Regions from separate parts of the Neobacillus canaveralius genome, predicted to be linked through region 3. Evidence: riboswitches for the same ligand, from Rfam matches in the RefSeq annotation. Region 3 holds a riboswitch; each other region holds the start of a gene.
The links. A riboswitch is a leader RNA that binds a small molecule or an ion and turns the genes downstream of it on or off. The one in region 3 is predicted to bind S-adenosylmethionine.

Region 1 (10,270 bases), 2.5 Mb from region 3:
TACAGCCTTCTACATAATGGACATGCGCGCCTTCATCCACAATGATTAACGTACGCTCAAATTGTCCCATATTTTCAGAGTTAATTCGGAAATACGCCTGTAATGGAGTATCTACTTTAACTCCCTTTGGAACATATATAAAGGATCCACCTGACCATACCGCAGAGTTTAGTGCTGCAAACTTGTTATCTGTTGGTGGAATCGTTTTTCCAAAGTGTTCACGGAAGATGTCTTCATTCTCTCTTAAAGCAGAATCAGTATCTTTAAAAACGATACCCAAATCTTCAAGTTCTACCTTCATGTTATGGTATACTACCTCAGATTCGTACTGAGCCGATACACCTGCAAGATACTTTTGTTCTGCTTCTGGAATTCCTAGCTTATCAAATGTTGCTTTAATCTCTTCAGGAACTTCATCCCAAGATTTTTCTGATTTCTCAGATGGTTTTACATAATAAGTGATTTCGTCAAAGTTTAAAGAGCCTAAATCTCCGCCCCATTGAGGCATCGGCATTTTATAGAAATGCTCGAGTGATTTCAAACGGAAGTCAAGCATCCACTGTGGTTCGTTTTTTAACTTTGAAATTTCTTCTACAATTTCACTTGTCAAACCACGCTTTGATCGAAATATGGAAACATCCTTATCGGCAAAACCGTATTTATAATCACCGATTTCCGGCATTTTTTTCGCCATCGACCTGTTCCTCCATTCATAAACAAAAAGGGAAAACTCCCTTGTTTGTTCTATTGTTGTTCCTCTTCAGTTAACCCTTTTTCCATTGCCTTCCACGCAAGCGTAGCACATTTGATTCTGGCTGGAAATTTGGAGACCCCTTGAAGTGCTTCAATATCACCAAGGTCAAGATCTTCGTCATAATCCTTGCCTTGAATCATATCGGAGAAAATCTTTGAAAGCTGGATAGCTTCCTCTACTTTTTTTCCTTTTATGGCTTGTGTCATCATTGAAGCAGATGACATAGAAATGGAGCAGCCTTCCCCTTCAAATCGTACATCCTTAACGATTCCATCCTCAACTTTAAATGTTAATTGAATCCGGTCTCCACAAGTAGGGTTGTTCATATTGATAGTATGACTGCCATCCTCTAATAGACCGCGGTTACGCGGTTTTTTATAGTGATCCATAATAACTTGACGGTAAAGTGCATCTAAATTAGAAGACATCGCTGAAATACTCCTTTGTTTTAACAAGTCCTTCAACCAGCTTATCAATATCGTCTTCCGTGTTGTATAAATAAAAGCTTGCACGAGCAGTAGCTGACGCCTTCAGCCATTTCATCAACGGCTGTGCACAGTGATGTCCTGCACGGACAGCAATACCCTCTGCATCAAGAACAGTAGCCACATCATGCGGATGTACATCGCTGATATTAAAAGTCACGAGACCTGCACGTTTTGCTGAGTCCAACGGTCCATAAATGGTCATTCCAGGTACAGAAGACATTTTCTCTAATGCGTATGCAGCAAGTTTATGCTCGTGTTCTGCAATATTATCTAAGCCAATTTCATTTAAAAAGTCGATTGCAGCTCCAAGACCAATGGCGCCGGCAATAATCGGTGTTCCTGCTTCAAACTTCCACGGCAGCTCTTTCCATGTTGATTCTTGTAAGTGAACAAAATCAATCATTTCTCCGCCGAACTCGATTGGTTCCATTTTTTCTAACAAATGCTTCTTCCCATAAAGAACTCCAATACCAGTAGGAGCACACATCTTATGTCCGGAAAAAGCTAAGAAGTCACAGTCTAAATCTTGAACATCAATTTTCATATGAGGCGCACTTTGGGCCCCATCGACTACCATAATCGCTCCATTTTCATGGGCAATTTTCGCAATTTCTTTAACAGGATTAATGACACCAAGTACATTCGATACCTGCATGACAGAAACTACTCGGGTATTAGCTGTAACAGTTGCTTTAACATCTTCAAGTGATATCGTTCCATCTTCTTGAAGCGGGATGTACTTTAATACTGCTCCCGTACGTTTTGCAACCTGCTGCCAAGGAATAATATTACTGTGGTGCTCCATATACGTAATAACAATCTCGTCACCAGCGTTTAAGTTCGCAGCTGCATAGCTGGCTGCAACTGTATTTAAAGAAGTCGTTGTCCCTCTGGTGAAAATAACCTCTTGGGTGGACTTTGCATTAATAAACTTTCGAACCTTTTCCCTTGCTCCCTCGTAGGCGTCTGTTGCACGTGTTCCGAGTGTATGAACACCACGGTGAACATTGGAATTGATTTCTTTATAATATTTTTCAACCGTCTCGATAACTTGAATTGGTTTCTGAGATGTCGCTGAACTATCAAGATAAACAAGTGGTTTTCCATTTACTTCCTGATCTAAAATAGGGAATTGACGACGAATATCATGGATATTCATTATCGTACTTTCCTTTCAATTACCGCAGTTAACTGCTTTTTAACTCCTTCGATTGGAAGCTGGTTTACTACAGGTGCAAGGAACCCATGAATGACCAGGCGTTCTGCTTCTTTTTTCGGAATTCCACGGCTCATTAGATAGTAAAGCTGCACTGGATCAACGCGTCCAACGGAAGCTGCGTGTCCGGCTGTTACATCATCTTCATCGATAAGAAGAATTGGGTTTGCATCTCCACGTGCTTTTTCGCTAAGCATTAGCACACGAGATTCCTGTTCTGCATTCGATTTTGATGCACCATGTAAGATATGACCAATTCCATTAAAAATGGAAGAAGCACTATCCTTCATAACTCCATGCTTTAAAATATAACCTTCAGTGTTTTTACCATAATGAACAACCTTTGTTGTAAAGTTTTGTGTTTGTTCGCCACGTCCTACAACAACTGTTTTGGTATCACCATAAGCACCATCACCAACAAGGTTGGTTGTATTTTCTGAGATGGTATTTCCTTCATTCATTAAACCAAGGGCCCATTCAATTCGAGCGTCTCTGCCCGCAGATCCACGACGATTCACGTAGGTTGTAATGCCCTTCGCAAGAGTATCAACTGCACCATACTGAACTTTGGCACCCGCTTTTGCGATGACTTCTGTCACGATATTAAACACACCATTTGCAGATTCAAGTGTTGACAGATAGTTTTCTACATATGTTACGGAACTATTATCATCTGCAACGACAATTACATGATTGAAAAGGTTTGTATCAGCATGATCATGTAAGTAAATAGAATGGATAGGTTCTTTAATTTCAACATTTTTAGGAATGTATAAGAATGCTCCACCATTAACAAGCGCTGCATGTAAAGCAATCAGACGATGTTCGTCAATCTTAACTGCCTCTGTTAAAAAGTATTTTTGTACTAGTTCGCTATGTTCACGAATGGCTGTAAAGATATCTGTAAAAATAACCCCTTGCCCTTTTAGTTCCTCTGTTAAGGAAATATAGGCAGGTGTCATATTCCGCTGAATATATAAGTTTTTAGCTGCAGCCTCATCACCTATTAACGCTTTTACTTCTTCAGGAAGTTCAGAAAGTGATGTGAAGCTGCTACTTTTTACGGTATGAGTATCAAATTGAGTAAAATTCCACTTATCAATTTTTGTTTTATCCGGTCTTGGCATTGGTAGAGTTTCGCTCAATTCAAACGCTTTTAGACGAAATTCCTCCATCCACGCAGGCTCGTTCATTTCTGTTGAAAACGAACGAACAAAATCTTTATCAAATGATAAATTCGTTTCTGTTGTCATGATTATCCTCCTAACGCTAACTTCTACGCTTCTTGCCCAACTGTTTCATCTTCGATTCCGAGCTCTTGCTTGATCCAGTCATATCCTTCTGCTTCTAAGCGTTGTGCTAGTTCAGGTCCGCCTGATTTTACAACACGGCCCTGCATCATAACGTGCACATAGTCAGGAGTGATATAATTTAAAAGTCGTTGATAGTGAGTAATGACTAAGCAGCCAAAATCTTCTCCACGCATTTGGTTAATACCTTTTGAAACTACCTTTAGGGCATCAATATCTAATCCAGAGTCAATTTCATCTAAAATTGCGATTTTTGGCTCAAGCATCATTAATTGCAGGATTTCATTACGCTTTTTCTCTCCACCAGAAAATCCTTCATTCAGGTACCGTTGTGCCATATCAAGGTCCATCTCAAGGAATTCCATTTGCTTATCCATTTTACGGATAAATTTCATTAAAGAAATTTCATTGCCTTCACCAAGACGGCTATTTACTGCCGAACGTAAGAAGTCAGCATTCGTTACACCATTAATTTCACTTGGATATTGCATAGCTAAAAATAGACCAGCACGTGCGCGTTCATCTACTTCCATTTCAAGGACGTTTTGATCATCTAACATAATCGAACCGCTTGTTACTTCATATTTTGGATGACCCATGATAGCAGATGATAAAGTAGATTTACCTGTACCGTTTGGTCCCATGATTGCGTGAATTTCTCCACCTTTTATTTCAAGGTTTACACCTTTTAAAATTTCTTTTCCATCAATTTCTACATGTAAATCTTTGATCGTTAATGTTGACCCTGCCATATATATACCTCCGCAAAGATAATTTTGTATCTTGTAGCCTAAAACACTTGGCCGCAAAATTCTATTCTCACTTTATTCTCATTACAATATTATAACAAATAGAATCTGTTAGCAACTCATAAACAGTATTAACAATGAAGAACCGCGAAAGAATTTTTATTTTCACTGAACACAAACCAAATGAGAATGAATAGGTGGACAAGATGTGTTTGTACTATAATAAATTCGGAAAATTAAAACTTGTGAACGCTTTATGTATTCACATACGAATAAAATCATAACGTATTTATCTCTATTTTGCCAAGATATGAGCATTATTATTTCCTGCCTATTTTTACCTATCCAATCGGATTCATGTATATATAAAAAAGGAAAACCAGTGAATCTTCCTCACCGGTTTCCTCTTTCTTCCTATTTAATAATATTTTTTAAACTAATTATCCATTTCGAGGTTATTCCCCTGGTATAACAGCACCTTGGTACTTTTCTTGAAGGAATTTATTAATTTCCTCTGATTGTAGAACCTCTACAAGTGTTTTAATTTCTTCGCGATCTTTGTCCTCGGAGCGAACGACAACAAGGTTTGCCGGTACAACATCTTCGCCTTCAAACGCAATTCCATACTTTCCAATGTCAATACCGCCTTCTAATGCGTAGTTCGTATTAATGACGACCGCATCACCTTCACCGCTATCGAAAGAAGAGGCTAATAATTTTGCTTCAATTAGAGTTGAGAAATCAAGGTCCTTTGGATTTTCGATGATATCCTCTACTCTTGCATTCGCTCCAACGCCTTCTTTAAGCTTAATTAATCCTTCTTTTTCAAAAATAGGTAAAATACGTCCATGGTCACTTAGTGAATCACTCATAATAATTTTTGCACCCTTTGGAAGATCATTTAAGCTTTTGTATTTTTTAGAATAAATTCCGATTGGTTCCTTATGAACTCCACCAACACTTACAAAATCAAAATCCTTGTTTTCTTCCATTTGTAGTTCTAAATACCCTGGTGTTTGAAAATAGTTTGCGTCAAGTTCTTTATCCCTTAACGCTACGTTTGGCAGGATATAATCTTGAAAAACTTGCACTTCTAGATCAATGCCTTTTTCCTTTAATAGAGGTTTTGCCGCCTCCAACACTTCCGCATGCGGTACAGCAGATGCTCCAACAACTAACTTTTTGTTTCCTTCTTCTCCTGCGTTATCTGCAGTATCGTTCTTAGAACCACCGCAAGCTGATAGGGCAAGTGCTACTAACGCAATGATAATTAAACTAAATGCTCTTTTCATAATCTAACTCCTCCTGTTATCGTTTATCTGTTTTCTTTGTAAAATAATCTCCAATAAATTGGATGATAAAAACCAAAATTAAAATGGCAATCGTTGCAACTAACGTAACAATTGGTCTATTGCGTTGAAAACCTTCAAGGTAGGCAAAATGACCAAGTCCCCCTGCTCCAATTACCCCAGCCATTGCTGTAAAACTTACTAATGAAATAGCTGTAACCGTAAGCCCTGAAATTAATGCTGGCAAAGATTCCGGTATTAATACTTTAAAAATAATATGACCATGTGTTGCTCCCATTGATTGTGATGCCTCAATAACACCTTTATCAATTTCCCTAAGAGCAATCTCCACCATTCTTGCGTAAAAGGGAGCTGCGCCAATAATTAAGGCAGGCAACGCTGCATTTGCACCAAGCATGGTTCCAACCAATAATTTTGTAAAAGGAATTAATAAAACAATTAAGATAATAAAAGGGATTGATCTAAAAATATTTACGAAGGCGGCAATAATAACATTTACCGTTCTATTTTCCCACAAATTACCTTTTCCCGTTAGAAATAACATCAGACCGAGGACTAATCCTAGGATAAATGTAGTAAACACTGAAATGGAAGTCATATAAAGGGTTTCCAGTGTTGCTTCCCATAACTGATCCCACTTTACCATTTCTATACTAGCCATTACTGATCACCTCCACACCGACTTGTTGTGAGTGAATATAATCAATGGCTCTCTGAATTTCGTCTGCCTGCCCATCTAAGTGAATAAATAATGTACCGTAAGATCCGTTTTGGGTGTGTGAGATTTTTCCTTGTAGAATGTTTACGACAACATCGAAATCCCTGATAAGAGTTGTGATTAACGGCTGTTCTGCTGCCTCTCCGACAAATGAGAGTTGAACCACTTTTCCATACGGATAACGTTCGAGTAAATGTTCGATCGTTTCTTTGGTTTCTTCCGGCTCAGTAACCTGTTGAACAAAACGCTTCGTAATCGGCTGTTGTGGGTTTTTAAACACATCTAACACCTGTCCAAGCTCCACAATTCTTCCACTTTCCATAACCGCTACCCGGTGACAAATTTTACGAATGACATGCATTTCATGTGTGATCAATACAATCGTTAATCCTAGCCTTTTATTGATATCAACTAACAAGTCCAAAATAGAATCGGTAGTTTGTGGGTCTAGGGCTGAAGTTGCTTCATCACAAAGAAGTACTTTTGGATTGTTGGCCAGTGCTCGTGCAATTCCCACACGCTGTTTTTGACCGCCGCTAAGTTGGGAAGGGTAAGCATTTTCTCGACCTTCAAGACCAACTAATTTAATTAATTCATTTACTCTTTTTTGTCTTTCTGCTCCACCTACGCCAGCTATCTCCAAAGGAAATGAGATATTCTCGCTAACCGTTCTTGACCAAAGCAAATTAAAATGCTGAAATATCATACTTATTTCCTGGCGAGCTTTTCGAAGCTCACTGCCTCTAATTTTTGAAATAACACGACCAGCAACGGTAACCGATCCTTCAGTCGGGAGCTCTAGTCCATTAAGCATTCGAATTAGGGTGCTTTTCCCCGCACCACTATATCCGATTACCCCAAAAATTTCCCCTTCTTGTATTTCTAAATTAACATCATCCACTGCCTTCAGCTGCCCCTGCTTAGAAGGGAAAACCTTGCGGACATCTTTTATAGAAATCATTTCATCACCTTCTTTTATCCAATAAAATACGTGTCTTAAATTCGACTGCTCAAATATAGGGTTTGACTGTTTTTAGTAAAACATTCTTATATTAGAAAAATTAAAAAGCCTTTCTGCATAGGCAGAAAGGCATCATAAATAAAGACCTTTCTCCCATCTTCCAAAGCATCCGCTTTGTGTGAATTGGCACCATTTCAATATTACTATTGACGGTTGCCGGGCTTCATCGGGCACATCCCTCCACCACTCTTGATAAGAGTTACAGCAAACTATATTCTATTAACATTCATTAATTTAAAAAATTATTTTAGTACGAAAGTTATCTTAACATGGATAAAAAGTGGTGTCAACGAAATTATCTACAAATTTCGAATAAACTCTTATTAGGCTTTTACTTTTAAAGAAGTAACACCTGTGGCGGTCTCAATCGCTGTTTCCAGGTCTTCTATTAAATCCTCTACATTTTCAATACCAATGGAGAGTCGTATTAAATCCTCAGAAACCCCAGCTGCCTTTAGTCCTTCTGCATCAAGCTGCTGATGAGTAGTGCTGGCAGGATGGATAATTAAGCTTTTTGCATCTCCAACATTCGCTACATGGGCGAAAAGTGTAATCGAATCAATTAATTTTGCTCCAGCTTCTCTCCCGCCTTTGATTCCAAAAACAATCATCGACCCGGCACCTTTAGACAAATACTTGCTGGCAAGTTCATAATCAGGATGAGAAGAGTGACCAGGATAGGATACCCACTCAACGGCAGGATGTTTTACTAAATACTCAACTACTTCCTTCGTATTGGCAATGTGCTCCTTCATCCGAACATGAAGTGTTTCAAGTCCGAGTGTAAATTGAAAAGCGTTTTGTGGACTTAAAGCAGGTCCTAGATCACGTAAAAGTTGTACCCGTGCTTTAATAATATAGGCAACCGCGCCTAAGCTTTTAGCATAAACGAGGTCATGATAGCTTGGATCAGGAGTTGTAAAACCTGGGAATTTAGATGAATTCCAGTCGAACTTACCACCGTCTACAATAATCCCGCCAGTGGTTGTCCCATTCCCTAAAAGCCATTTCGTTGCTGAATGTATAACAATATCTGCCCCATATTCTATTGGTCTGCATAGATAAGGTGTGGCAAAGGTATTATCAATTATTAATGGAACTCCTGCTTCATGTGCAATTTCTGCTACTTTTTCAATATCTAGAACTCTTAATGATGGATTACCAATCGTTTCAGCAAATACAGCTTTTGTTTTTTCATTGATTGCTGAGCGGAAATTTTCTGGATCTTCGGGATCAACAAATTTAACCTTGATTCCATATTTCGGAAGTGTAATGGCAAATAAATTGTATGTTCCCCCATATAAAGTGGAAGCGGAAACAATTTCATCTCCGGCTTCGGCAATATTTAAGATTGCTAGGGTAATCGCTGCCATTCCGCTTGCTACCGCTAGGGCTCCAACTCCCCCTTCCAGCAATGCAACTCTTTCTTCGAAAACAGTTGTTGTCGGGTTGTGAATTCGAGTATATATGTACCCTGTCTCTTTCAAGGCAAATAGATTTGCAGCATGTTCGGTATTTTTAAATTGATAGGCATTGTTTTGGTAAATTGGCACAGCTCGTGCACCTGTTACTGGATCCGGAGCTAATCCACCATGAACACTCAACGTTTCGAAACGATAATTCTTTTGATTTTCACCCATACCTAACACTCCTTCATTTTATGAAATAAACTCTTTAAACCGTTCCTCTGGTTTGGTTAAATAAAAGATTGACTCGATAAGTAAAATCGTACGGATTGGAGCTTTAACTTTTAGCTGTCCGTTTTTCATAAGAATTCTTAACTTTTCTTTCCCTTCTAGCAGACTATAAATGGAATCCTGCTGACCACTAATATCGTAAGTGGCAGCGATGTCATTATCGTCAGCCAGTAAAGAAACCTCTCCACGGTGAAAAACGAGGAAGTTCTCTTGACCTTCGTAAACTAGCCTTATTTTTAGACCATCCAATTTTTCAATCAACTTGAGAACGTGACTGCGCTGCTTAATAGCAGAAAGGAAAATCTGTATTAATTCTTTCATTCTCCATCACTCCGATTTCACTCCATTCTGTTATATATTCAAGTCAATTGATTGTAATACCTTTAAAATCCCATCGACAAATTTCTACTTTTGCTCACAAAAAAACAGACGTATCAGCGTCTGTTTTAAATTAACAATTGTTTAATTTTTTCATATAAGAAAGGAACAGAGTTGAATGCATAAATCATCTCAACTATTTCTCCATCCTTTATGAAAAGCAAGCAGGGAACACTCTCAATTTGAAATTTTTCTGCAAGCTCAGGGTAAAAATTCAGATTCATTTTCCCTATTTTCACATCAACCATATTTTCAATGATCTGGAGCATCCTTGATGCTACCTGACAAGTACCGCATAAAGGTGTATAGAAGTAAATGAGTCCGGATGAATGACTATTTAAGAATGATGATACCTCATCTAGGTTCCATTCGTTCATTTTTAACCCATTTCTAAAAATTCAGAATGAACATCAATATTTGCGCCTAATAGGACAGTGGCTAGATGGTACACTGGTGCAGTGGCTACTTCTCGGTACATCCGGTCTATATAAATATGTTCCGCTTGAGGAAATTCCCTTTTCAATTGTTTGCGAAGTTTCTCACCTGCATCATCTGCATCAACAAGGATATAGACCTCTTTATCTTCGAGGGTATCAATTAATTCATCCAATTTCGCCATGCTGATTGTT
Region 2 (10,270 bases), 2.1 Mb from region 3:
CTGTACTTAACAGTAGAGGACTACTTATCGGATGTGTTCAACCAAAAATTATCTGCTCAGTCATTAAAAATATAAAGAAAAGATAGAATTGCTCGTTGCGTGATCAAATTCACCCCTTCATAATAATGATCCATTTGCAGGTCTAAAGCAAAATAGGTAGAGGATAATAAATCCTCTGCCTAAGAATTAAAAAGGGGAATCCCTGAGCCGCAAATCCATCGCAAGAAATATAAGAAGGCAACTCACGTATGGGTCAGTTACCTTCTTTTAATACAAGTTTAGTGACGGCTTCCACGTGTGCGGAGTGTATTTGGCAACACATGTGGTGCTGGTGAGTTTTTTAAGCAGTTGAATCAATGTTTCAATTGGAATCAATGGATCTAAACTAAAAATCCGGACGCGATTGCATAATATCCCAGATGTTTGTATTAGTAATGCTAAAGAGGGTCCACTCTCAGCCGCCTCACTTTTAATACCGGCTAACAGGTTCAACCATTATTAATTTACAATTAATATTTATCGATTGTAGCGCCAAGGACAGATGCTCGGATGAAGTCAAGTTCCTGAAACCGTTTAAGTTCAACTGGAGTACCTGTTACAACGGCTCCATTTAAACGGACTTTTCCATTTGTCGCTTGTGTATTTTCTTTAATTCCCTTCAAGGCTTCCTTAATTGTACTTTTATGGATACCTTTATCCCTCAACTGTTCCAGCATTCCGACGAACCCTTCCCCACTTTCTTCAGAGTAAGGATATTCAGGCATAACCGCAAACCCAAAGGCACCTCCTCCTCCCTTAGTCTTCAAACTATCACTATCTAGCTCTCTTTCCATTCTTTCCATTTGAGAGGCTGAAGTAGTATCAACCCAAAGCCAATTGACATTTCCTTTTCCAAGCTTATTTGCCACTTCTGAAATGGTCATTGGTTCTTTAAAAGAAAGGGCCACTTCGATTAACGTATTCTCATCCAACCCAACGGCAATATCGAGTTCGTGAGGCAAATAGTCATATTCCAACCCTGGATAATAAAAATCTATCTTTCTTTCATTGTTGAAATCATTATAACGAACATATCTTTGTGCTTCTGGATTTAGGCTATTGACTTCTGTCATTCCGCTTCCTTTTTCTAGTGTTTCAATTCTTCCGATTAGAGGAATTTTCTCAATCTTTTTATCCCAAAGTATAGAACGGTCACCTATGTTTTTACGGTAGGTTGTCTCTGCAGTTATACTAAAAAGGTTGTAATTATAGGAAGTTCCTCCAGGTGAAATATTTGCTCCGTGAACACTTTCATAAAACATATCTTGGTTCTGTATTCTTTTTGTTAAAATATATTGACTGCCCATAAAAAGAATGGTCAATAATAAAGTCGTCGTAAGAACTGTAATGGTTACATACTTAATGGTTTGTTTCCTTTTTGATTTTTTGATGGCCTTCTGTATGGAAGGACTACTTATAAAATCGATTTCCTCACCATTTTTGGGTTCACGCTTATCACTCATAGGCTGCCTCCTTATAAATTTCCTCTAGCTTTTTTCTAGCCCTAAATAAATTCGTCTTTATGGAACTAACTCTTATTTCTAATAGTTTTGAAATTTCTTCATATGTAAGTCCTGATTGATATTTTAACAGCAACAGCTCTTGAAAATGAGGTTTCAACTGTGAGAGTGCCTTTCCAAGCTCACTGTTCCTTTCCTTTTTTAGAAAGATTGTTTCAGGAAGCTCTTTTATATCTACTTTCAAAAGCTCTTCGTTTAAGTTCAACTCAAACCTCCCTTGCTTACGGCATTGATCATAATAGAAATTTAACGCAACCCGTATTAACCAACTGCGTATTTTTGAGTTCTTGATTGAATCGAAATAAAGAAGATATTTATATGCAGCTTCCTGAACCGCATCCTCCGCATCCATCTTTGGAATGCCAACCTTAAGTAGGTATCTATACACAATATTAAGTTCTACATTAAGTTCATGATTCTTTTTAATTCCATCCATTATCGTCCTCCCGTCTACAAGACGTATTACGTAGAGAAAAGTTTACATTAATAATAAATATTTTTTTATGCATGCTTTCCTTAAAAAAATTGAGAAACATAGAAAAAGCACTTTCCCTTTACTTAAGGAAAGTGCTTAAAGATTATTTAGTGGTAATTACCTCATGCCGCCCGTAAGTTAAAGCTACTTACGTGCCCAATCGTTAATAGCTTTTATATCTTCAGGTTTCGTCCTACAACACCCACCTATTATTTTTGCTCCTTCTTCGTACCAGCGTTGAGTGCACATGGTAAATTGTTTAGAAGAAGCTCCTTCATTCCATTTTTTATTCGTAGCATCATATTCTTCACCTGAATTTGGATAAACAATAATTGGTTTAGAAGTTTTGCCTTTTATTTCTTTAATTAATGAATCAATAAAATCTGGTGATGAGCAATTAATACCAATGGCAGCTATTTGCTTCTCCCCTTCTAGCCACATCACACAATCAGACATTTTTTCTCCATTACTAATATGAAGCTCATCTTTTGCACTAAAACTAATCCAAGCGTAGATTTCTGGGAATTCTCTTATCACCCTTGTTATTGCTTTAGCCTCTATCAGACATGGAATGGTTTCACACGCTAGGATATCAGCACCAGCTTCAACTAGTATTCTAATTCTCTCTCTATGAAAAGAAACTAGTTCATCCTCATTTAATACATAATCCCCACGATATTCAGAACCATCCGCAAGAACGGCACCATATGGACCGACTGATGCAGCCACTATTGGTTTAGGTCTGTTCTTCCGATTTTCGGTATTATCCCAAAATTCATCACGTGCATTAATAGCAAGTTGAACAGACTTTTTAATTAAATCAGCGGCCTCTTTTTCAGATAGCCCTCTTTCCTCATAACCTTCAATAGTAGCTTGATAACTAGCTGTTATGGCACAATCTGCACCCGCTTTAAAATAATCTAAATGAACCTGCTTGATTAGCTCTGGATTTTCCATTAATATCTTTGCTGACCATAAACGGTCATTTAGATTACACCCATAATTCTCAAGCTCTGTAGCCATTGCTCCATCGATAATCATAATTGGATAATTTTCTAAGATCTGTTCTATCGGATTCATTTTACTTATCCTTCTTCCTAGTAAAATAGCCTACCTTTTTAATACTTTACTTATAAACTGCTTCGTTCTTTCAACACTTGGATTTGTAAACATTTGTTCTGCTGTTCCTTCTTCAAGAATCATTCCATTTTCCATAAAGATAATTCGATCAGAAATTTCACGAGCAAAATTAAGCTCGTGTGTGACAATCAGCATGGTATTGCCTTCCTTTGCTACATCTTTTATAACAGTTAACACTTCCCCAACTAACTCTGGATCAAGCGATGAAGTCGGCTCATCAAATAATAAAACCTCTGGATTGAGCGCCAGTGCTCGAGCAATACCAACCCTTTGTTGTTGTCCACCAGATAGCTGTACTGGATAATGCTCCAATCTATCTTGAAGACCAACTTTTTCTAGGATTTCTGCACTTACCTTCTTCGCTTCATTCGAACTTATATTCTTCACACTTGTTAAGCCAATCATGACATTCTGTAACACTGTTAAATTTTTAAATAAGTTATACTGTTGAAAGACCATTCCTGTGGATAATCGTAAAGACTGAATATCTACCTTTCTAGCGGATTCAATATTTACTCTCTTTCCACTAATTTCAACGATGCCCTTTGTAGGTTGTTCTAAGAAATTGATACAGCGTAATAAGGTTGATTTCCCTGAACCACTTGGTCCTAAAATAGAAACAACCTCTCCTTTATTAACGGAAAAATTTATTCCTTTTAACACATGCTGTTGGTCAAAATATTTATGGAGATTTTCCACTTTAATCATGAGATAACCCCTCTTTCATATCTCCGGGCACGCTTTTCTACTATAACTAGCAATCTCTCGACTATAATACAAATGATCCAATAAACAATAGAAACTGCTATATAGACTTCAAAAAAGGCTAAACCACGAGAACCAAGAATTTTGGCTTGTCCCATGATATCAATAACCCCAATAATAAAGACTAGAGAAGTGTCTTTAATTGTACTGATAAACATATTACCTAAATTAGGTATGGCTACCGATAAAGCCTGCGGGAAAATAATTTTCAGCATCATTTGAGTGGGACTCAACCCTATAGCTCTGGCTGCCTCAAACTGACCACGATCAACAGATTCAATCGCTGATCGTATCGTTTCAGACAAATAAGCACCTAAATTAATTGAAAAGGCTAATAAAGCATATACTTCCGGTGCAATGATATTTACATCAATATTCATGATCCATCCATATTCAGTTTGAAAAAAGTAAATCACTTTTGGTATTCCATAAAACACAAGATATATCTGCACTAAGAGAGGGGTTCCTCTAATAAAAGAGACATAAAAAGAAGAGATTGTCTTTAATACGGGTACCCGATAAATTTTTATCAGTGCTGTAGTAAGCCCAATAAATAAACTAATAATCAACGAACCTACGGCAATTCCAATTGTAATAGGTAATCGTGCAACTATCGCAGGAAAGCTTTCTATTAAAAAATGAATATCCAATAAATTTTCCATTTCTTCCTCCCTTTACAGCCTTATTCAGGGATGTATTCTCCACCCGTCCATTTGACTGACAGGTCAGCTAATGTACCGTCTTCTTTGAGTTCCTTTAGAATAGGATCAATTAATCCTTTTAACTCTTCTCCCTGCTTTCCATCTTTAAAAACAATTCCAATCTTATCATTCACGATAGGCTGTCCTACAACTTCTAAATCTATATTATATTTTTCTATAACAGAATGAATCATAATTGGGTCATTTACATAGGCATCCACACGTCCATTTTGTACATCTTGTAAAATTTCTGAAGGGGTTCCACTTTCGCTATATTTTAAAATAATATCATTTTCTGCTTTTTTATTATGTTCTTCAAGTAATAATGTATAAGAATCACCAGCTAAAGCTCCAACTTTTTTCCCCTCTAAATCTTCTACTGTTTGAATATCTGTTCGACCTGATTTCACAACAATAACGGTTTCTGCAGCAAAATAAGATTCGTCTGTAAACAAGTACTTCTCTTCACGTTCAGATGTTTTCGCCACCTGGTCGGCAACTGCCTGAATTTTATTTGATTCTAGTGCAAGAAACATACTGTCCCATGGAGTAGCAACAAAATCAAAGGTATACCCCTCTAATCTTTCATCAATTTCTTTTATTACGTCGATATCATATCCGATAAGTGCATTACTTTCATCCGCATAAGCGAAAGGAGGATAATCATTTTGAGTTCCAACTAAAATAACCTTTTCCTCCGTTCCATCTGCTGTTGTTGTTTCTTTAGAGGAACAACCATTTAATATACTAACCAAACCTACTAGTGCAATACTTGATAACAATAACCTAGATTTCTTTTTCATTTTACTATCTCCTTTAAAATAAATTTATTATTATTATTGAATAAGAATCTAAGTCATTACTTATATCCAATTCAAATCACTAAAACGGAAACAGAACAATAAAATAAAAAAGCCTCTTCCAATCAGAAAGAGGCTTTTTATCTAAACCTTATCTCTCAGAATGAAACACTCTGCAGGATTTAGCACCTTTCATCCTTCATGGAATGATGGTTGCTGGACGTCGTCGGGCCTGTCCCTCGGTCTCTCGTGATAAGTTATTCATTTTTTATGTTATTTTTTGTATATTATGATAATATTTAATATTAATACTATTGTCAACTACTTTTTCACTATGTACAATTCACTAAATAATCTGATTTTAGTATAACACTAAATCTTATAGATTTTGAGAATTCAGGATAAAAAGATGGGAGAAATGAACTTGAAAGAAGAAGCCTATTTTGATGTAGCAATTATTGGTGCTGGTACAATGGGAATAGCTGCCGGTGCCTTTTTAGCTCAACAGAAAGTAAACACTGTGTTAATCGATGCTTTCGACCCACCACATCATCATGGAAGCCATCACGGAGATACCCGTATGATTCGACATGCTTATGGTGAAGGCAGACAGTATGTAACACTAGTAAAACGTGCACAACAATTATGGGAGGAATTAGAACAGCACACCACCTATAAAATCTTTGAAAAAACCGGTGTTCTTGGATTAGGTCCAAAAGATTCTTCCTTTCTTCAAGAAACGATTGAGGCTGCTAATAAATATGATTTGCCATTAGATATTCTAAATAGCAAAGAAATAAAAGAAAGATGGCCAGGTTTTTCAGTACCAGATCATTTTATTGGTTGTTTTGAGTCAGAATCAGGCCTCATCTATAGTGAGAATGCCATTAAAGCTTATAAAGAAATCGCCATTAATAATGGAGCAAAACTTGTTACAAATACACCCGTACAGCAAATTGAGATGGAAGAAATGAACAATATAAAAATCTCAACTGAAAACCAGGTTTATTATGCGAAAAAAGTGATTGTTACAGCAGGAGCATGGGTAGCCAAACTATTACCAGACTTAAATCTCCCTATTCGGCCAACCCGTAAAGCCTTCGGCTGGTTTGACGCCCCTGCAGACCTTTACGATATCACCAACTTCCCCTCTTTTTACGTAGAGGACGATACGAATATGTGTTATGGATTTCCTTGCAAAGACGGAGCAGGCCTTAAGATAGGAAGATCAGATGGAGGTCAAGCTATTGATCCTAACCAACACAAACAGAACTTTGGTCAATACGAAACAGATGAAGAGGACCTAAGATTCTTCCTCCGAACCTATATGCCTAAAGCAAATGGAGAATTAAAACAAGGAAAAACATGCTTATATACCCTCTCAAGTGACAATCACTTTATCATTGATTATCACCCTGAACATGAAAATATCATCATTGCATGCGGTTTTTCCGGCCACGGCTTTAAGTTTGGTAGCGTTATGGGAGAAGTGCTCGGCCAACTGGCGCAAAAAGGGAAAAGTAGTTTTGATATTTCTTTATTCTCTCTTAAGAGATTTGATTTGTAATATGTCATCAATAAATAGAATAACTTAGTCATAACTAGACCAAGATGATCCATAACACGCAAAATCGATCTTTCATGTAATAAGTGTCTATATTTTCAGAGATGCTTATTACATGATAAATTAATTCTACAATTTTTATCTAATTCACCTTCTGCTCTCAAAAACAAAAAAACAGAAACCTATCAGGCTTCTGCTTCTTCTTTCAAAACTACCTTTGCCACTGCCTCACAATGGCTTGAGTGGTGATCGCAGACTATTTCAACACTAACTGCGATACGCACTCAACGTGTGTAGTCTGCGGAAACATATCCACCGGCTGCACTTCCACAGTTTTATACCCACCATCTTCTAAGATCCTCAAATCCCGTGCCAAGGTAGCTGGATTACAGGATACGTAGACAACCTTTTTAGGTTTCATCTTAATAATCGTTTGCAGAAATGTCTCATCACAGCCCTTGCGCGGCGGGTCCACGACAAGCACATCAGCAGAATTCCCTTCTTTATACCACTTAGGAATCACAACCTCCGCTTCCCCGGCTGCAAACTCTACATTTGTCATTCCATTTAACTCTGCATTCCGTTTCGCATCTTCAATCGCCTCTGGAACCACTTCTACTCCGAAGACCTTCTTTGCCTTTTGTGCTAAAAACAGTGATATCGTTCCGATTCCGCAATAGGCATCGATGACTGACTCTTCCCCACTGAGCCCTGCGTACTCAAGCGCTTTATCATAAAGAACCTTTGTTTGAACAGGATTTACCTGATAAAAAGAAAGAGCAGAAATGGCAAATTTCACATCACCAATCGTGTCATAGATAACTTCATTACCCCAAAGTACTGTTGTTTTTTCGCCAAGGATTACATTTGTACGCTTTGAATTAACGTTATGGACAATCGACTTCACTTTTGGAAGGCGTGCAACAATTTCCTCAACTAGTTTGTCTTTTTTTGGAATATCCGTGGTTCTGGTAACAAGCACCACCATTAGTTCCCCTGTTTGTTGTCCATAACGGGCCATAATGTGTCGCAGAACACCTTTATGTGACTCTTCATGATAAGCTGATATCCCAAGTTCACTGCATATTCCCTTCACTGCCTGCACAGCTTCGTTTATTTCAGGAAGTTGTATCAAACTTTCATCAGTATCTACAATTTCATGGCTTCTAGGCTTGAAAAAACCAGCAATCAGCTTTCCATCCTTTTCACCAACAGGTACCTGAGCTTTATTTCGATAATGCCATGGGTTGTCCATCCCTAAGATTGGGTGGACGATTACATCCTCTAGTTTTCCGATCCTTGTCAGGACCTGACGCACTTGATTCTCTTTATATTTCAGCTGTCCTTCATAGCTGATGTGCTCCAGCTGGCAGCCGCCATATTTATGAATCTCACTGTTAGGAACTTCTACACGGTATTGGCTTTTTTCATAAGTTTCAATCAAACGCCCGAAGCCGTATCCCTTGTTCACTTTAATCACTTTAACCTGCGCCTTTTCGCCAGGCAGCCCGTTTGGTACGAACAACGGGAAGCCTTCCACCTTTGCGACCCCTGCACCATCGTGAGTTAAATCTTCAAATACCACATCTATATAATCATTTTTTTTAACCGGTATCGTCTTCTTCATTATTTACTTCCTTTACTCCGATTTGACTAGCAAGATTGTACCACAAACCCAGTCTAATTGCGAAATCCGCCATATTATGAATGTATATCAAATTCTTATCGCGTAAATTGTCGGAGCATTTTAATTTAACAATATGGTGATAGTGTTTATAATAATAACAATCCCATGGAAGGAGGTGGTTACGATAAAGAAGGTATATTTTCTTCCCATCGCATTGCTGCTTGCCTTCATTTCATTTTCCGTTCTTCATACTTCCAATCTATTCGTTCAATCACATCATTCAAATAAAGCTGTGCTTTTGATTGATGATTGGAGTATAAAAACACAAACGGATGATGAGGAAAAACATTTATTTTATCTTGATTTTGTCAAAGTACTTTGCCTAATCTCATTGGTCGTAGTCACCCTTCACAGAATCTTTTCTGATAACCACACCAGGAACTCCATCTTTCTAATCCCGGTTTTTCATCAATCCAATTATGTAATCCTCTCCCCTAAATTGATAAGTTAAAAACTTACACAAAGGGGAGGAATAAATGATGTGGATTCGTTTTGTTATGATTGGTATTTTTTCAGTAACTGCAGCTGGTATGCTAACCTTTCAAGGCATAGAAATTTACCATGCGTTCATGGATTTCTTTAAACAAAAATAAACTGAGATGGTCCCGCGGGTTTTAGACATAATCCCGTGGGATTTCCTATTTATTCGTGAGAATTCTCGCGGGTTCCTGTGATAAACCCTCAACCTATTTTTCATACAAAAAGACACCCAATTAATAATGGATGCCTTACACTACCTATTCTGCCTTCATTTCAGCCACTTTTTCTTTTACTTCTTCAATATTCCTCATTTTGTTATCCCAGCATTTTTGGCTGAGGTCGACCGGATATTCCTCCGGATTCATTGTACGTTTATACTCATCCCAGAGGGCGTCTAGGTTTTGCTTTAAATAGTCACGCGACTCCTCGAGGCATGGCATTTCATAGACAAGCTCACCTTTTTCAAAAATCACTTCATGAAGCTCTTTTGCGGTAAAGTTTGTCACGATTTTATTCATATAAGTATGCGTTGGGTGGAACATTCTCAGGCGCTTCTCCGGCAGTTTTTCATCCTCGAGCGCAATGTAGTCACCTTCAGCATGGTTATTCTTATTATTGATAATACGGTAAATATTCTTAATCCCAGGTGTCGTGACTTTTACCGGATTGGAAGAGATTTTAATCGTATCCTCCATTTTGCCGTCCGCATCTTCAATCGAAACAATCTTGTAGACAGCCCCTAGTGCCGCTTGCTCGTAAGCGGTAATAAGCTTTGTCCCAATGCCCCAGCTGTCTATTTTTGCACCTTGTGCCTTCAAGTTGAGAATCGTATACTCGTCGAGATCACTTGAAGCAAAGATTTTTGCGTCCTTTAATCCTGCCTCATCAAGCAGTTTTCGTGCTTCCTTTGAAAGATAAGCAAGGTCACCGCTGTCTAAACGGATTCCTATGAAATTAATAGAATCGCCCATCTCCTTAGCGACTTTAATTGCATTCGGAACACCCAACCTAAGAGTATCGTATGTATCAACCAAAAAGACACAATCCTTATGAGATTCAGCATATTTTTTGAAGGCAATATATTCGTCCTTATAGGCTT
Region 3 (10,270 bases):
TTTGAACATACTCTTATTCCAATTACTATATTAGTTCTATTGCTAGGAATGATTCCGACAAATCAAATAGAAAATATCTTTATCTATAAGCGAAATATAATCATCTATTCGAAGTATATGTTCCTGCTCCTTCCTCCGTTGCTTTGGTTATTACTCAAAGTAAAGGAGGTAAGAAATAGATGAGTTACATAAAAACCATCATTTTAGGATTGGTGATTCTCTTTTTTCTTACCGGATGCTGGGATCGAAAAGAGTTAGAGCAAATGTCATACACGATTGCAATTGGATTAGATTTACCTGACAAGAACGATGTCGATGAAAAACAAGCGGTGGATGTTACCTTTCAATTTGCTAATCCAAAACTTAATATTAAGGGAGCGCCAGGGCAGGAAGAAGACCCCGAGAGAAATATCGTTACCTTGACAGCACCGGATTTTGTAACGGCAAAGAATATGGCGAATTCTTTTGTTACAAGGCAAATCTCATTCAGTCACGCTAAAGTAATCGTGGTATCAGAGGAACTGGCAAGAACAGACAGTTTTTACCGTTTCATTGGAGCTGCGCTCAAGGAGAGAGAAGTTCGTCGTGAAACAAATATTATCGTAACAAAAGAGAAAGCATCTGAATTTATTAGAAAAAATAAACCAGAGTCTCAAATACGTGCACATAAATATTACCAGTTTATTATCGATCGATCAGTTGAAACCGGTTTAGTACCAGAATCCTCAATTAATCGTCTATTAGCAATTACAGATGGAGATGCAGACCTCTTTTTAGCCATGAACGGCTCAATTGGTAAAAAAGACAATGGCGTTAAATTTAAAGAGGAGGACCAATATTTAGCTGGCAGTGTTCCGAAAAAAGGTGGGAATATGGTGCAGTTAATAGGTTCTGCGGTGTTTAAAGAAGGGAAAATGATTGGTAAATTAACAGGAGAAGAGACCCGAAGTGCTCTTCTCCTGGATAATACATCGAGGATTGAAGATATGTATGTGAATTATCAAGATCCGTTGTACGAAAAATATATGGTAGCATGCAGAGTTAAGAAAAAAACGGCTACGAAGGTAAAAGTCAAATTAAGAAAGGGACCGCCTGTAATTAATGTCATGGTGCCTATTGAAGTTGAAGTATTATCTGCACCAAGTATGGAAAATTACGCTGAAAACTTAGAAAAACAGTTGATCTTGAAAAAGAAGATTGAAAGTGAATTAAAAGAAAATTTAAGTGCACTAGTTAAAAGAACCCAAGATGAATTCAAATCAGAACCATTTTATTGGTCTTTGTATGCACGTCCGTTATTCAGTTCAGTGAAGGAGTACGAAAAGTGGGACTGGACCAATAAAAATTACCCTTTTGCAAATGTGAATATTAAGGTAGATGTAGAAATTGTCGGATTCGGTAAGCAGATGAAGGAATCTGAAATGGAAAAGGTGAGGGATTAGTCGTGAAGGTCATTTTATGGTTTGTAGTTCTTTTTGGTGCATTTTATAGTTTCGCGCATGCTTATTTCCTGATTAAAGATAAAAATAAACTAGGTGCTTTCGGCATTACAATAATTGGCTTAGTGATATGCGTGTGTCCCTTTTTCATTAGATTAAAATAATACTCTCATACCATGTGGTAAATTGTTTTATGGACTTCAATTCAGAGGTCCAATTTTTTTTGAATTTTGGGGTGAAATGTATCCGTTATCAACTTGGTGAAATAAGGTTTTTTTTGACACTTTAGTAGGTTAAAGTAGTAAAATAATGTGTTAGATAACCTTCCAAACTCATGTAAATAAAGTTGTCATGATGTTATAAATAATTCAGACAATTCAAAACGAATAAGGAAGGTGCTCACATGATAAAACAAAAGCTAGTACTTATAGGAAATGGAATGGCAGGAGTCAGAGCGATAGAAGAAGTGTTGAAAATCAACCCAGAGGGATTTGAAGTTACTATTTTTGGCACTGAGCCCTATCCAAATTATAATCGAATTCAGTTATCAAAGGTCCTGCAGGGTGGTACTTCAGTAAGTGACATTACCTTAAATGACTGGGAATGGTACGAAGATAACAAGATCCGTTTTTATCCTGGAGAGACGGTAACATCCGTTAATACAACAAACCAAACTGTGAGTACCGATAAAGGGCGAATTGAGTCCTATGATCAGTTGATCATTGCCACAGGCTCTAACCCATTCATGCTTCCATTACCAGGGGCAGATAAGGAAGGGGTAAAGGCGTTTCGTAATATTAAAGACTGCGAAGAGATGATTGAATATTCAAAAACATACAAAAAAGCAGCGGTCATCGGCGGAGGCTTACTTGGATTGGAAGCAGCAAGGGGCCTTCTTAACCTCGGAATGGAGGTAGATGTCATTCATATTTTCGATTATTTAATGGAGCGTCAGTTAGATAAAACGGCAGGTAAATTGCTACAAACAGAACTAGAAAAACAGGGAATGAATTTTATTTTACAAAAAAATACTGCAGAAATTACCGGCAGAAAACATGTCACAGGATTAAAGTTTTCGGATGGCAGCAGAATTAAAGCAGATTTGGTCGTGATGGCGGTTGGGATTAAACCGAATGTCGCGTTGGCACAAGAAGCGGGTATACCTGTTAACCGAGGTATCCTTGTGAATGATTATTTAGAGACAGATATTCCAAATGTGTTTGCGGTAGGGGAATGTGCCGAGCACCGCGGAATTGCCTACGGATTAGTTGCGCCGCTATATCAGCAAGGACAAGTATTAGCGAAAAGACTCTGCGGGATACAAGATAAAGGCTACCAAGGTTCGGTATTATCAACCCAATTAAAAGTGTCTGGTGTCGATGTTTTCTCTGCAGGAAAAATCAATGAAGATGAGAGTACCAAAGTATATAAAATGTACGACGATTGGAATGGTACTTATAAGAAAGTACTCATTGAAAACGGAAAAATTGCAGGTGCTGTCCTGTTTGGTGATACAAAGGATGGAAATAAGTTATTCGATTTTATCAAAAAAGGGGCACTGATTGAGGAGTATTTAGAGTCATCTCAAAGTGCTAATTCTGAGGTTGATTTAGTAGCAAACATGTCTAATGAAGAGATTATTTGCGGCTGTAATGGTGTCACCAAAGGAAGTATTGTAGAGGCAATAAAAGCAAATGGATTAACGACGGTTGATCAGGTGAAAGGGTGTACGAACGCTTCCCGTTCATGTGGGGGTTGCAGGTCACTTGTCTCAGATTTACTCTCTTGTACACTTGGTGACCAATACCAGACGGACCAAAAGGAAGCAATCTGCGGCTGTACCACATTATCAAGAGATGAAGTAATTGCCGAAATTCGTGAAAAGGGTCTCACTCATATTCGCGAGGTAATGAACGTGCTGGAGTGGGAGTCAGATGGATGTTCAAAATGTAAACCGGCTCTAAATTATTACTTAGGAATGATTAATCCACTAAAATATCAAGACGAGCACGAAGCCAGATATGTCAATGAAAGAATGCATGCGAATATCCAAAAGGACGGTACCTACTCCGTTGTTCCTAGAATGTATGGCGGCGTTACAACCTCTGATGACTTACGAAAAATTGCCGATGTTGCCGATAAATATAAAGTTGGCATGATAAAGGTTACGGGCGGACAACGAATCGATTTACTAGGTGTCTATAAAGAAGACCTGCCAAAGATTTGGGCAGAGCTTGATATGCCATCTGGGTCTGCTTATTCTAAAGGACTTCGCACAGTAAAAACCTGTGTAGGTGAAAGTTTCTGCCGATTTGGAACACAGGATTCTATTGGAATGGGAATTCGACTAGAAAGGAAGTTCGAAGGCTTAAACACTCCTCATAAATTGAAAATGGCAGTGTCAGCTTGTCCGCGTAACTGTGCAGAAAGCGGAATTAAAGATGTCGGAGTTGTCGGTGTGGAAGGTGCTTGGGAAATGTATGTCGGCGGCAATGGCGGGACTCATCTGCGTGAAGCGGATTTGTTGTTTAAGTTCAAATCAGGTGATGAGTTGGTCGAGATGATTGGTGCATTCCTTCAATATTATCGTGAAAGTGCTAAATACCTGGAAAGGACTTCAGCATGGGTGGAGCGCTTAGGAATAGACCATATTAGAGAGGTACTCTCTGATGAATTAATGGTGAAGGAATACAATAATCGAATTGATGAGGCACTGTCTGTGGTTAAAGATCCATGGAAAGAAGCGATTAATAATAAGAACCTTTTAAGAGACTTATATCAAAATGTAAAGGTACCAGTAGAAACGAAATAATGGGGAGTGGAGTGGATCTTATGGAAAAAACATTACGCAGCGTCTTCATCGGGGAAGTAGCGGAATTACCACAAAAGTTGGGAAAAACAGTCATCGTCGGCAATAAGGAAATCGCCGTTTTTAAAACAGAAAATGGCGATATACGAGCCATTGAGAACCGTTGTCCCCATAAAGGCGGCGTTCTCGCGGAAGGAATACTCAGTGGTGAATATGTATTTTGCCCTATGCACGATTGGAAAATAAGCGTTAAAGACGGCAAGGTTCAGTCACCGGATGTAGGGTGCGTTCAGACATATCCAGTGGAGGTTAAGGATGGTCAAGTATTTGTCTTAATCAGAGAATAGAAGGGGATGTAGGTTCCTCTTTCGATAGGTTCATAGTGACCGGGTAAGCGTGGAGATTGTGGTTTCGGTCACTATAAGAGGTTTATAGTGACCGTGTAAGCGTGGAAGTTGTGGATTCGGTCACTATAAGAGGTTTATAGTGACCGTGTAAGCGTGGAAATTGTGGTTTCGGTCACTATAAGAGGTTTATAGTGACCGTGTAAGCGTGGAAATTGTGGATTCGGTCACTATAAGAGGTTTATAGTGACTGTGTAAGCGTGGAAATTGTGGTTTCGGTCACTATAAGAGGTTTATAGTGACCGAAATCGAGGAGAGATAGTGGTTTGGGTAACTATAGGAGGTTTATAGTGACCGAATTCGAGGAGAGGTAGTGGTTTGGTTAACTATAGGAGGTTTATAGTGACCGAATTCGAGGAGAGGTAGTGGTTTGGGTAACTATAGGAGGTTTATAGTGACCGAAATCGAAGAGAGCTTGCGGTTTGGGTAACTATAAGAGGTTCATAGCGACTGAACCAAAAGAGAGAGAAGGGTTAGGGTCACCAAGAAAAGTCCAAAGTGAACGATGAGGAAACAGACCCATTAAAATGAGGAGGTGAAAAGATGTCGATAATAAGTCCAAATCAAGTAGTGGAAAGTATGATTCAAGCAGGAAAAGTAAAGGCGAAATTACCTGTTAAAGATCTGCTCATCAGGGGTGCACTAAGTGGAGCGTTGCTCGGATTTGGCACAACATTGGCTTTTACAGCTGAGATCCAAACAGGACTAGGGATTGTCGGGGCATTACTTTTTCCTGCTGCATTTGTCATTATTATTCTCCTTGGATTGGAATTAGTTACCGGAAGTTTTGCTCTCATTCCCGTTGCAGTAATGGCGAAAAAAGCAACAGGAACCGAGATGTTAAAGAATTGGTTTTGGGTCATTGTTGGTCATGTAATTGGAGCTGTTTTTTACGCCATTTTATATATAGTAGCAGTTACACAGCTCGGTCAGGTCACCAATCATGCAGTTGCAGCAAAAATCCTTGCAGTGGCAGAAACGAAAACGCTGGGGTACAAAAGTCTCGGTTCAGAAGGGTTGCTCGTCGTATTTGTAAAAGCGATGCTCTGTAATTGGATGGTGACACTTGGTGTTGTAATGGCAATGACGACAAAGTCCGTAATTGGAAAAATTGCGGCAATGTGGCTGCCAATAGTAATTTTCTTTGCCCAAGGCTTTGAGCACGGAGTGGTCAATATGTTTGTCATCCCAGCAGGCATGATTCTTGGCGCAGATATTAGCATAGCTGATTGGTGGCTGTGGAATCAAATACCTGTGCTAATTGGGAATTTAGTCAGTGGGGCTCTTTTTACCGGATTCGCACTTTATTATACACACGGGAAACAAGAATCGAGAATGGTTTTGGAAATGCCCAGAACAAAAGCAGCAGTATCGAGTACACAGCGATAAGAAGGAGCGATGGTTATGGGAAAAGCGTATATTGTTGGAGCAGGTCCGGGTGACCCGGAATTAATAACGGTAAAGGCATTAAGATGTATCCAGAATGCAGAAGTTATTCTATATGACCGTTTGGTTAATCCGGAACTGTTAAAGGAAGCAAAAACGAATTGCCAGCTTATTTATTGTGGGAAACAACCAAATTATCATACATTACAGCAAGAAACAATCAACCATCTGTTAGTGAAGTACACCAAACAAGGGAAAAACGTTGTGCGATTAAAAGGCGGTGATCCTTTCGTATTTGGACGCGGAGCGGAGGAGGTGGAAGCCTTGGTGGCAAAGGGGCTTCAAGTGGAAGTAGTTCCAGGTATAACAGCAGGTATAGCCGCCCCTGTCTATGCTGGAATTCCAATTACACACCGAGAATTAAGCAGTTCTTTTGCTATCGTCACGGGGCATAAGTCGACGGGGAAACCAACCGATATTAATTGGAAAAGTCTCGCAACTGCAGTTGATACGCTGGCGATTTATATGGGGATCACAAATCTACCTTATATTTGCGAGGAATTACTGAAGCATGGAAAAAAGGAAAATACCCCTGTTGCGGTCATTCAGCAAGGAACAACGTTAGCGCAGCGAACGGTTACAGGGACACTTAGCTCAATTGTCGGTGTGGTTGAAAAAGAAGGTATTCAAAATCCTGCTATGATCGTTGTTGGAGAAGTTGTCACCTTCCGTGATAAAATAAGTTTACTAGAGGAAGAGGGGAAGGCGGAAAGCTATGCAACAATGGCTTAAAGAGGTCGCAAGAGGAAAAAGAGGGTCCAAAGACTTAGATTATCAACAAACAAAAGAAGTCGCTCAAACGATTATTAGCGGCAAGGCAACAGATGCGCAAATTGCAGCATATCTGATTGCGCTCCGCTTGAAAACGGAATCGCCGGAGGAATTGCTCGCATTTGTGCATGCCTATCAGGATGTTAGTAATAAACTAGAGCCGTCAAACCAGTCAATTATTGATCTGGCCAGTCCGTATAATGGAAGGAATTCTTTTACAGGAAGTATACCAACAGCCATTTTGATGGCTGAATACGGGTTTCCAGTGTTTTTACATGGCAGCGATTCACTGCCGCCGAAATATGGAATAGCGCTTAAGGATATACTTATACATTTAGGTCTAAATGTTTCTCAACCGCCACAAAGATTGGTGAAAACAATTCAAGAAGCAGGAATTGCATTTGCAAACACAGAGGAATATTGCCCTAGTTTAGGAAAGCTGAGGGGGATTCGCAAAGAGCTGGGGGTAAGAACTCTTTTTAATACAGTAGAGAAGTTATTAAATTTAGCGAATGCAGAATCACTTATGATGGGTGCTTATCATCGGACAGCGATTAACAAAATTGCCCCTATTTTTAAAGAGCTTTCCTTTAAAAATGTTTATGTGGTTCAAGGAATGGAAGGTTCTGAGGATTTGCCTGTTCACCGCAACAGCTTTATTTATAAAATTACAGACAATAAAATCGAATCATCGATTGTCAAACCAGAGGAAATGGGCTGTTGGTGCAAGAGTTAGATAAGGATACCAAGCTGTCTGCACAAGAACAGTCTGACATTACGCTGGCGATTCTCAGTGGGGAACAATCCAAATCATTACAGCTATTTTACAATCAAGTGCTTTTTAACACCGGCATCCGCTATTACCTGTTCGGTGTCGTCAATGATATAGGAGAAGGTATAGAGATAGCTAAAAAACAACTAAACGAACAACGAGGTTTAACTCAATTAGAAAAATGGAAAGTAAGTCAGCCTGAAAATATTACTACGTAACGTGAGCGTTCTGGACGAAATATCCGTCTAGGACGCTTAATTTTTTATTGGGCTAAAATAGAGACAAATTAATTTTTCTAAATTTTATATTTTTTCATTTACATAAAACCTATTGGTATGGTAGGATTAATTTCATCAATTACAAATACTTATCAAGAGAGGCTGAGGGACTGGTCCTATGAAGCCCGGCAACCTGCTGTGCAAGGTGCTAATTCCAGCAAAATGGTCTTCATTTTGGGAGATAAGGCGTTAAACAATCGTGAGATGCCTTTCCTTTTTGGGAAGGCTTTTTTGATAAACAGAGGAGGTTTATAGGAATGGCTACAACGGTAACATATGAAAACTGGAGTGAAATATCCGATCAATTCTCTATTGAGGATAAAACAAAAGGAGCAAAATCGGTATTGGAGTGGGCATACAACTCTTATGCAGAAGACCAAATTGTCTATGCATCCAGTTTTGGTGCAGAGGCAATCGTATTAATCGATCTCATCCAGCAGGTTAAGCCAGACGCGCATATCGTTTTCCTAGATACAGGCTTACACTTTCCGGAAACATATGAGGTTATTAACAAAATCGAAGAGCGTTTCCCTTCATTAAATATAGAGCGAAAACTGCCAAAGCTGACATTAGATGAGCAACGCGAGCAATATGGGTCAGCACTATGGAAGAGGGAGCCTAACCAATGCTGTAATATCCGTAAAGTCATTCCATTAAGGGAGACGCTGACGGCGAAACAAGCTTGGATCTCAGGGCTTCGAAGGGAACAATCACCAACAAGAGCAAACACTCAATTTTTAAATAAAGATGATAAGTTTCAGAACATTAAAATCTGTCCGCTCATTCACTGGACATGGGACGAAGTTTGGGCCTATATCAAGGAAAAAGACCTCCCTTACAATACCTTGCATGATCAAAATTACCCTAGTATCGGCTGTTTTCCTTGTACACAGCCTGTTAGTGCAGATGGTGATTCACGTGCAGGACGCTGGTCGGGAAGCGGCAAGACGGAGTGTGGCTTACACACATCCTAAAAGGGGGCTTTTAGATTGCTCACAGTTATAGCAGTAATAATTGGTTTGTTTTTTGCAGTCAATATTGGAGCTAGCGGTGCAGCTGCTTCAATGGGGATATCTTATGGAGCAGGGGTAGTAAAGAAGAGATTGGCATTGTTAATGTGCGGTGTTACCGTATTCTTTGGGGCATGGCTAGGCGGTGGCGAAGTGGTAAAAACCATTGGCAGCGGAATTGTTCCAAACAGCACTTTTACCGTACCTATCGCTCTTATCGTATTAGCTTCAGCAGCACTATCGTTGTTTTTGGCTAATATATTCGGAATCCCACTGTCGACGAGTGAAGTAGCAGTTGGATCGGTGGTAGGTGCCGGAATCGTTTATCAATCCGTATTTGTTAGTAACTTAGCAATGATTATGGTCTTCTGGCTGCTTACTCCTTTTGCAGCATTCGTGATTGCCATCCTAGCTGCGAATCTATTAAAAATCAAAACATTGAAACGCTGGATGGAGGCGCCGAAAGCCATTCCTATCCTATCCGTACTTGTCGTATGTATGGGGTTATTTGAAGCTTTCTCAGCGGGGATGAACAATGTCGCCAACGCTGTGGGACCGCTAGTCGGGGCTGACATTATGTCGACAAGTTCTGGGATTTTCTGGGGCGGGCTTTTTGTCGCAGCTGGTGCCATTCTGTTAGGACAGCGTGTTCTTGAAACGAATGGTAAAAAAATTACCACGCTTCGGCTGGAAGAAGGCTGTGTTATTTCTGGAACAGGAGCAGCAATTGTTACTGTAGCCTCGGTTTTTGGGATTCCTGTTCCACTGACACAAATCACGACATCGTCAATTATCGGCATCGGCTTTGCCAAGCATGGCAAATCTGTCCTAAAAAAGGGTATAGTGGTGCAGCTTCTTACGGTTTGGATTGTGTCACCTGTACTGTCCATGGTGCTTTCCTACACACTGATCCAGTTGCTAATCGAGCATAACTTTTATCCAATAGTTGCGATGGCAGGCGTTTTAATCTCTGTATTCGGAGTGTCGTTTTTGATGAAAAAGTCAAATCAGCCAGTTACTGAAGCAGTAGAAAAGTAGTTTGATAGAGTTTCGCTAAAACATTTTGATTTCACCGATAAATTCTTTATCGCTGATATAAATCTCTAATTTAGAGGATTTTAAAAAAAACGTAAATTAAATGAAGAAAGGTTTGATTCTGTTGTCATTTTTACCAGCACCTCATGGAGGTAAACTTATCCAAGCATTTGATCCAAACTATGATGTAACATCCATTGTAAAAGAACTAGAAATCGACGCCATTGCCTTAAGTGACCTTGAGTTAATCGGTGTTGGGTTATTTAGTCCCTTAACCGGTTTCCTTGGGAAAGCCGATTATGAAAA

Region 1: linked by a shared signal. The riboswitch ahead of ABC255_RS05380 (methionine ABC transporter ATP-binding protein) and the one ahead of ABC255_RS18200 (phosphoadenylyl-sulfate reductase) in region 3 are both predicted to bind S-adenosylmethionine.
Region 2: linked by a shared signal. The riboswitch ahead of ABC255_RS27960 (transporter substrate-binding domain-containing protein) and the one ahead of ABC255_RS18200 (phosphoadenylyl-sulfate reductase) in region 3 are both predicted to bind S-adenosylmethionine.

The regions. Positions count from the first base shown of each region.
Region 1 covers NZ_JBDFLL010000001.1:1,124,123-1,134,392, reverse strand. The annotation lists gene sufB (Fe-S cluster assembly protein SufB) at 1-694, opposite strand, end outside; gene sufU (Fe-S cluster assembly sulfur transfer protein SufU) at 745-1,182, opposite strand; gene ABC255_RS05405 (cysteine desulfurase) at 1,172-2,401, opposite strand; gene sufD (Fe-S cluster assembly protein SufD) at 2,401-3,711, opposite strand; gene sufC (Fe-S cluster assembly ATPase SufC) at 3,735-4,520, opposite strand; gene ABC255_RS05390 (MetQ/NlpA family ABC transporter substrate-binding protein) at 4,973-5,809, opposite strand; gene ABC255_RS05385 (methionine ABC transporter permease) at 5,826-6,488, opposite strand; gene ABC255_RS05380 (methionine ABC transporter ATP-binding protein) at 6,481-7,506, opposite strand; SAM riboswitch class I at 7,657-7,765, opposite strand; gene ABC255_RS05375 (O-acetylhomoserine aminocarboxypropyltransferase/cysteine synthase family protein) at 7,890-9,206, opposite strand; gene ABC255_RS05370 (SCP2 sterol-binding domain-containing protein) at 9,225-9,584, opposite strand; gene ABC255_RS05365 (thioredoxin family protein) at 9,710-10,018, opposite strand; gene ABC255_RS05360 (toprim domain-containing protein) at 10,021-10,270, opposite strand, start outside.
Region 2 covers NZ_JBDFLL010000001.1:5,743,004-5,753,273, forward strand. The annotation lists gene ABC255_RS27930 (S8 family peptidase) at 1-75, shown strand, start outside; gene ABC255_RS27935 (anti sigma factor C-terminal domain-containing protein) at 510-1,502, opposite strand; gene ABC255_RS27940 (RNA polymerase sigma factor) at 1,495-1,995, opposite strand; gene mmuM (homocysteine S-methyltransferase) at 2,179-3,114, opposite strand; gene ABC255_RS27950 (amino acid ABC transporter ATP-binding protein) at 3,145-3,882, opposite strand; gene ABC255_RS27955 (amino acid ABC transporter permease) at 3,879-4,601, opposite strand; gene ABC255_RS27960 (transporter substrate-binding domain-containing protein) at 4,622-5,443, opposite strand; SAM riboswitch class I at 5,589-5,699, opposite strand; gene solA (N-methyl-L-tryptophan oxidase) at 5,859-7,007, shown strand; gene rlmD (23S rRNA (uracil(1939)-C(5))-methyltransferase RlmD) at 7,261-8,631, opposite strand; gene ABC255_RS27975 (hypothetical protein) at 8,807-9,142, shown strand; gene ABC255_RS27980 (nicotinate phosphoribosyltransferase) at 9,429-10,270, opposite strand, start outside.
Region 3 covers NZ_JBDFLL010000001.1:3,621,132-3,631,401, reverse strand. The annotation lists gene ABC255_RS18240 (GerAB/ArcD/ProY family transporter) at 1-183, shown strand, start outside; gene ABC255_RS18235 (Ger(x)C family spore germination protein) at 180-1,442, shown strand; gene nirB (nitrite reductase large subunit NirB) at 1,843-4,251, shown strand; gene nirD (nitrite reductase small subunit NirD) at 4,272-4,595, shown strand; gene ABC255_RS18220 (formate/nitrite transporter family protein) at 5,196-6,041, shown strand; gene cobA (uroporphyrinogen-III C-methyltransferase) at 6,057-6,830, shown strand; gene ABC255_RS18210 (anthranilate phosphoribosyltransferase) at 6,814-7,605, shown strand; gene ABC255_RS18205 (transferase) at 7,590-7,859, shown strand; SAM riboswitch class I at 8,006-8,107, shown strand; gene ABC255_RS18200 (phosphoadenylyl-sulfate reductase) at 8,177-8,893, shown strand; gene cysP (sulfate permease) at 8,909-9,967, shown strand; gene sat (sulfate adenylyltransferase) at 10,068-10,270, shown strand, end outside.